2 regions of the Serratia entomophila genome follow, and region 1 is predicted to be linked to the other one. Evidence: predicted binding sites of a transcription regulator. Region 1 holds the regulator's gene; the other holds the start of a gene.
What was found. Region 1 encodes PhoB, which activates phosphate uptake and scavenging genes when phosphate is short. Its sites were predicted from a motif close to CTGTCATAAAACTGNCNNAT; they were not measured.
Positions count from the first base shown of each region.

Region 1 (3,846 bases):
GCCGCCGCTCGAACACTTCGTTGACGCTCAGCTCATTGAGCGTTTCTTTGTCCTGCTGTTCGATCGCCTGTCGGCGCTGTTCTTTGCTGCGCCGCAGCAGCACCACTTCCACCGGCAGCTCATCCGCCAGCAGCTGGATGCGGCGCTGGATGTCGCTGAGGTAATCCTGCGTCGCCACTTCGATATCCAGCCACACCGGCAATTCTCCCTGATAATCGGCGAACTGCCGCAGTTGCTGCTCTATCTGCGGCAAATCGCCCTTGATCAGCTGCATTGGTTGGAAGTTTGGGATCTCCAGCGGCGTTACCTGCTGCAGGGCACCGGCGCTGAAGTCGACCATAAACACGCTTTTGGCCTTGCCCAGTTCGTCGAAGCTGAGCGGGATAGGCGAGCCGCTGTAGCGAATATGCTCTGACTTGGCCACGTTCTGCGCACGGTGGATATGGCCCAGCGCGATGTAATCGGCGGGGGGAAACGCCTGAGCCGGGAACGCGTCAAGCGTGCCGATGTAGATATCGCGCACCGAGTCGGAGGCGGTGACGCCCACGGTGGTCAGATGCCCGGTGGCGACGATCGGCAGCGGCAGCCCCAGTTGGTCGCGCCGGGCGCAGGCCGCCTGATACAGCGTCTGATAGTGTTCGGCGATCGCTTCCTGCAGCGCCTGCTGCTTCTGCGCGCCGGATTCGCCGGCGCGGCTGGTGAGCAGATCGCGCGGCCGCAGAAAGGGGATGGCGCACAGCACCGCGCCCGGCTGGCCGTCGCGCTGGTTCAGCACCAGGATTTGCCGTTCAATGTCGCTTTGGGCATTGGCGATGACGGTGGTATTCAGGCAGGAAAGCAGTTCGCGCGACTCGTTCAACGTCGCCACGGAATCGTGGTTGCCGCCCAGCACCACCAGCTGGCAGCCGGTACGTTGCAGCTCCACCACGAAACGGTTATACAGCTCGCGGGCATAGCTGGGTGGGGAGCCGGTATCGAACAGATCCCCGGCGACGATCAGCGCATCCACCTGCTGTTGCTCGATCTGTTCGATCAGCCAGCGCAAAAAAGCCTGATGCTCGGCGGCGCGGCTTTTGGTGAAAAAGTACTGGCCAAGATGCCAGTCAGAGGTGTGGATCAGGCGCATGACACTCCCGGGGCGAAAAGGTAATGGCGGGGATTATAAAGGGAATATGATGTTTCTGCGTCCTTTGAAATAGTCGCTATGCTTACTGCCTGTAACAACCGGTTTTTTTCATGGCTATTTATTTCATAAATCTGTCACAAAACTGACGCATAATGGCGCCCGCAATCAACTGTGATCGCTAACACATTGGCAGGATTGACGATGGCAAGACGCATACTGGTGGTGGAAGACGAAGCGCCGATCCGTGAGATGGTGTGCTTTGTGTTGGAACAGAATGGTTACCAACCGTTGGAAGCCGAGGATTATGACAGCGCCGTGACGCGCCTGTCTGAGCCGTTCCCTGATTTGGTGTTGCTCGACTGGATGTTGCCCGGAGGTTCCGGCATTCAGTTTATCAAACATATGAAACGTGAAGCGCTGACCCGCGATATACCGGTGATGATGCTGACCGCACGCGGCGAAGAAGAAGATCGGGTGCGCGGGCTGGAAGTGGGGGCGGATGATTATATCACCAAGCCGTTTTCCCCCAAGGAGCTGGTAGCGCGCATCAAGGCGGTCATGCGCCGCATATCCCCGATGGCGGTGGAAGAAGTGATTGAAATGCAAGGGCTGAGTCTGGATCCTTCCTCCCACCGCGTGATGGCCAACGATCAGGCGCTGGAGATGGGGCCGACCGAATTCAAGCTGCTGCACTTCTTTATGACCCATCCGGAGCGTGTTTATAGCCGCGAACAGTTGCTTAATCACGTTTGGGGCACTAACGTTTATGTGGAAGACCGTACCGTTGACGTGCATATCCGTCGGCTCCGCAAGGCGTTAGAGACCAGTGGTCATGACAAAATGGTTCAAACCGTTCGGGGCACCGGCTACCGGTTCTCAACGCGCTACTGATCGCGCCGCGCTGGAGAATACGCCGTGTTAGAACGTCTGTCGTGGAAGAGGCTGGCTCTGGAGCTGGCTCTTTTTTGTTTGCCTGCTTTGCTGCTGGGGCTGATTTTCGGTTATCTGCCCTGGTTCCTGCTGGCGTCCGCTTTGGCGGCGCTGGTGTGGAATTTTTACAATCAACTCAAACTTTCCCACTGGCTGTGGATCGACCGCAGCATGACGCCGCCCCCCGGGCGCTGGAGCTGGGAGCCGCTGTTCTACGGGCTGTACCAGATGCAGCAGCGCAACCGCCGCCGCCGCCGCGAGCTGGCGTTGTTGATCAAGCGCTTTCGCAGCGGGGCCGAGTCGCTGCCCGATGCGGTGGTGATGACCACCGTCGAAGGCAATATCTTCTGGTGCAACGGGCTGGCGCAGCATTTGCTGGGCTTCCGCTGGCCGGAAGATAACGGCCAACACATTCTCAACCTGCTGCGTTACCCGGAGTTCAGCCACTATCTGCAACAGCAGGAGTTTTCACGCCCGCTGACGCTGCAGCTGAACAACGAACACTACGTCGAATTCCGCGTGATGCCCTATTCCGAAGGCCAACTGCTGATGGTGGCGCGCGACGTGACGCAGATGCGTCAGCTGGAAGGCGCGCGGCGCAACTTCTTCGCCAACGTCAGCCACGAGCTGCGCACGCCGTTGACGGTGCTGCAGGGCTATCTGGAAATGATGAGCGACGAAGAGCTGGACGGTTCGCTGCGCGGCAAGGCGCTGGGCACCATGCAGGAGCAGACCCGGCGCATGGACGGGCTGGTCAAACAGTTGCTGACGCTGTCGCGTATTGAGGCGGCGCCCAACGTGGACATGAACGAACGGGTGGATATCCCGCTGATGCTGCGGGTGTTGCAGCGCGAGGCGCAGTCGCTGAGCGGCGGCAATCATGAGATAAGCTTCCGGGTGAACGAGCAGCTTAAGGTGTTCGGCAATGAAGACCAGTTGCGCAGCGCGGTGTCGAACCTGGTGTATAACGCGGTCAATCACACGCCGAAGGGCACCAATATCGAAGTGAGCTGGCAACAGACGCCGCACGGCGCGCAGTTCCAGGTCAGCGATAACGGGCCGGGCATCGCCGCCGAGCATATTCCGCGCCTGACCGAACGCTTCTACCGCGTCGATAAGGCGCGCTCGCGACAGACCGGCGGCAGCGGGCTGGGGCTGGCGATCGTCAAGCATGCGCTCAGCCACCACGATGCGCGGCTGGAAATCCTCAGCGAGCCGGGCAACGGCACGCGATTCATCTTTACCTTGCCTAACCGGTTGATTGTTCCCGCAGCTTTATCAGAGAATGCGGTGAGAAATTAACGCGAGAGACAGGTATGACCCGAATTTCCCGATGGCTGTTGCTTTGCCTGGCGCTGCTGGCCGGCCGTGGCGCGCTGGCGCAACCGGACGGCATGCTGTCGGGCAACCTGTCCAGCGTCGGTTCCGATACCCTGGCGAATCTGATGGCGCTGTGGGGGCAAGATTTCAGCCAGCATTACCCCAACGTTAACCTGCAGATCCAGGCCGCCGGTTCTTCGACCGCGCCAACCGCGCTGGCGGCGGGCGCCGCGCAGCTTGGGCCGATGAGCCGGCCGATGAAGGCGGCGGAGGTCTCTGCGTTCGAACACCGCTACGGCTATGCGCCGCTGGCGGTGCCGGTAGCGGTGGACGCGCTGGTGGTGCTGGTGCATCAGGACAACCCGCTGCGCGGCCTTAACCTGCAGCAGCTTGATCGCGTTTTCTCCGCCACCCGGCGCTGCGGCGAAAGCCGCCCGTTAACGCGCTGGGGCGAGCTGGGGCTCAGCGGC
Region 1 is NZ_CP082787.1:992,360-996,205, forward strand. Features, by position in the region: gene sbcD (exonuclease subunit SbcD) at 1-1,126, opposite strand, end outside; gene phoB (phosphate response regulator transcription factor PhoB) at 1,328-2,017, shown strand; gene phoR (phosphate regulon sensor histidine kinase PhoR) at 2,042-3,358, shown strand; gene KHA73_RS04670 (PstS family phosphate ABC transporter substrate-binding protein) at 3,373-3,846, shown strand, end outside.

Region 2 (3,846 bases), 1.2 Mb from region 1:
TTAGCCTGTTTGGCGCCGGTTTTGTACGCCCAGTCGAAGAACTTCAGCACTTCGGCGCCCTGAGCAGGGTTCTTCTGCTCTTTGTGCACCAGGATGAAAGTGGTGGAGGTGATAGGCCACGCGTTCTCACCTTTCTGGTTGGTCAGGTCCTGAGCGAAGGTCTTGCTCCAGTCCACGCCTTTGGCGGCGTTGCTGAAGCTCTCTTCGGTCGGGCTCACCGGCTTGCCGTCTGCGGAGATAAGCTTGGTGTAGGCCAGGTTGTTCTGCTTGGCGTAGGCGTACTCAACGTAGCCGATGGAGCCCGGCAGACGCTGTACGAAGGCGGCGATGCCGTCGTTGCCCTTGCCGCCCAGGCCGGTTGGCCAGTTAACGGTGGAGCCGGCGCCGATTTTCTCTTTCCACTGCGCGTTGGCTTTGGTCAGGTAGCTGGTGAACACGAACGAGGTGCCCGAACCGTCAGCGCGGCGCACCACGGCGATGTTTTGATCCGGCAGCTTCACGCCCGGGTTCAGCTTGGCGATCGCCGGGTCATTCCACTTCTTCACGTTGCCCAGGTAGATATCGCCCAGGGTTTTACCGTCCAGGGTCAGTTCGCCGGATTTGATGCCAGGAATATTGACCGCCAGCACCACGCCGCCGATCACGGTCGGGAATTGGAACAGGCCGTCAGCCGCCAGCTTGTCGTCAGACAGCGGGGCATCGGAGGCGCCAAAGTCAACGGTGTTGGCAACGATCTGCTTCACGCCGCCAGAGGAGCCGATCCCCTGATAGTTAACTTTGTTGCCGGTTTCTTTCTGATAAGAATCTGCCCACTTGGCGTAAACCGGAGCGGGGAATGTCGCACCTGCACCGGTCAGGCTGGCAGCAGCGAACGCGGACACGGCGGTCAGGGAGAAAGTCGCTGCCACAATACTGGCGACGGTGGTACGCATCAGTTTCATAATCCCTCCTAATGGGATATTTAAAATCGACTTTGAGTCGTTTTAATCAGAGTAAGTATTGCTGCAGGAGGGAAAATAGGACAGTTTGGTGACAGAAAAATGTACGCAATATGACAGTTATATTACACTCAACCAGGCCAGGTTAACTCACTATAGAAATCAGCACTTTAAATACAAAACACCTCAATTATTAATCAATAAAAAAACCGTTTTCACCCTGCCTATCCGCTTGAATATGACAACTTTTATCCAAAATGCCGCTTCAGCGTCGTTGTTGTTACCGCCATGAAAAAAGCCGGCGCAGCGGCCGGCTTTTCGATGATGCCTGAAAGAAATTACTCTACGGTGACAGACTTCGCCAGGTTGCGCGGCTGGTCAACGTCGGTGCCTTTGATCAGCGCCACGTGGTAAGACAGCAGCTGCAACGGCACGGTATAGAAGATAGGGGCCACGATCTCTTCAACGTGCGGCAATGGGATGATGGTCATGCCTTCGCTGCTGACGAAACCGGCGTCCTGATCGGCGAACACGTACAGCTGGCCGCCGCGCGCGCGCACCTCTTCAATATTCGACTTCAGCTTCTCCAGCAGTTCGTTGTTCGGCGCCACCACGATCACCGGCATATCGGCATCGATCAGCGCCAGCGGGCCGTGTTTCAGCTCGCCCGCCGCATAGGCTTCGGCGTGAATGTAGGAGATCTCTTTCAGCTTCAGCGCCCCTTCCATGGCGATTGGGTACTGATCGCCGCGGCCGAGGAACAGCGCGTGATGCTTGTCGGAGAAACCTTCCGCCAGCGCTTCGATGTTTTTGTCCATCGACAGCATCTGCTCGATGCGCGCCGGCAATGCCTGCAGCGCGTGCACGATATCGTGCTCTACGCTTTCCGCCATGCCCTTCAGGCGGCCCAACCGCGCCACCAGCATCAGCAATACCGCCAGCTGGGTGGTGAACGCCTTGGTGGAGGCTACGCCGATTTCGGTGCCGGCCTTGGTCATCAGCGCCAAATCGGATTCACGCACCAGCGAAGAACCGGCAACGTTGCACACCGCCAGCGACCCCAGGTAGCCCAGCTCTTTGGACAGGCGCAGCGCCGCCAGGGTATCGGCGGTTTCGCCAGACTGAGACAGCGTGATGATCAGGCTGCCCGGGCGCACCGCCGATTTGCGGTAGCGGAATTCGGAGGCGATTTCGACGTCGCAAGGCACACCGGCCAGCGCTTCGAACCAGTAGCGCGCCACCATGCCGGAGTGATAAGAGGTGCCGCAGGCGATAATCTGCACGTGCTGTACCTTCGCCAGCAGTTCGTCGGCACGCGGGCCCAGCTCGCTCAGGTTGATTTGGCCATGGCTGAAACGCCCTTCCAGGGTGTTTTTCAGCGCCAGCGGCTGCTCGTAGATCTCTTTTTGCATGTAGTGGCGATATGCGCCCTTGTCGCCGGCGTCGTATTGCACCTGAGATTCGATCTCAGGGCGCTCAACCGGGGTGCCCTGCTTATCGAAGATGCTGACGGAACGGCGGGTCACTTCCACCACGTCGCCTTCTTCCAGGAAGATAAAGCGACGGGTCACCGGCAGCAGCGCCAGCTGATCGGAGGCGATAAAGTTTTCACCGACGCCGCGGCCAATCACCAGCGGGCTGCCGGAACGCGCAGCCACCAGCACGTTGGGATCGCGGCTGTCCATCACCACGGTGCCGTAGGCGCCGCGCAGCTGCGGGATCACCCGCTGAACCACTTCCAACAGCGTGCCGCCCTGCTTTTGCTCCCAGTGCACCAGGTGAGCAATCACTTCGGTGTCGGTTTCCGAGCTGAAACGGTAACCGCGCTCGATCAACAGCTCGCGCAGCGGCTCGTGGTTTTCGATGATGCCGTTATGCACCACGGTAATGTAATCAGAAACATGCGGGTGCGCATTCGCTTCGGTCGGTTCGCCGTGGGTCGCCCAGCGGGTATGGGCGATACCGGTGCCGCCGTGCAGTTCATGCTGCTCCGCAGCTTCGGAAAGCGCATTCACCTTGCCTACGCGGCGCAGGCGACTGACGTTGCCTTCGGCATCAACCACCGCCAAACCGGCGGAGTCGTAACCCCGGTACTCGAGGCGGCGTAAACCTTCCAACAGAATTTCTGCAATATCACGTTGCGCTACTGCGCCTACAATTCCACACATCAGTTGTATTCCTAATTAAACGCCTTTCGGGGCGCTTTCGATGTCCTGACCTGATTTTCGCCGGTTTTTACCGTGCGGCCCCGAGCCTGTAGATGGTGGGGTTATTATGTTTTGTATTGGGCTCTGCATTGGAGCGCAATATAAAACATACTCTTATACTACCTACTACCGCCCAATAGATTTCGGGCTGCAGCTAGGCGGCAAATGTCAGAATCCCCAGGAGCTTACTCAAGTAAGTGACTGGGGTTCTGGCATGAAGCCAACAACGCTGCAGTTCGAAATATGAAGGGCGCCTCCTATTTCTTCTTCACCGGGCGCTGCCAGCCCTGGATATGCACCTGCTTGACGCGGCTCAGCACCAGCTCATCGTCGCCGATATCACGGGTGACCGTAGTGCCGGCGGCGATGGTGGAGCCTTTGCCGACCGACACCGGCGCCACCAGCTGGGTATCGGAACCGACGAACACGCCGTCGCCGATAATGGTCTTGTGCTTATTGGCGCCATCGTAGTTGCAGGTGATGGTGCCGGCGCCGATATTCACGTCGTCGCCAATCTCGGCATCGCCCAGATAGCTCAGGTGGCCGGCTTTCGAACCTTTGCCGAGGCGCGCCTTTTTCATTTCCACGAAGTTGCCGACGTGTGCGCCGGCCGCCAGTTCGGCGCCGGGGCGCAGACGAGCGAAAGGCCCGACGGTGCAGGCGGCCTCCAGCACTGCGTCTTCCAGCACGCTGTATGGGCT
Region 2 is NZ_CP082787.1:4,836,221-4,840,066, forward strand. Features, by position in the region: gene pstS (phosphate ABC transporter substrate-binding protein PstS) at 1-941, opposite strand, end outside; gene glmS (glutamine--fructose-6-phosphate transaminase (isomerizing)) at 1,277-3,106, opposite strand; gene glmU (bifunctional UDP-N-acetylglucosamine diphosphorylase/glucosamine-1-phosphate N-acetyltransferase GlmU) at 3,403-3,846, opposite strand, start outside.
Region 2: a site for PhoB is predicted at 1,017-1,036, ahead of pstS (phosphate ABC transporter substrate-binding protein PstS). Genes of this name have one in related genera too.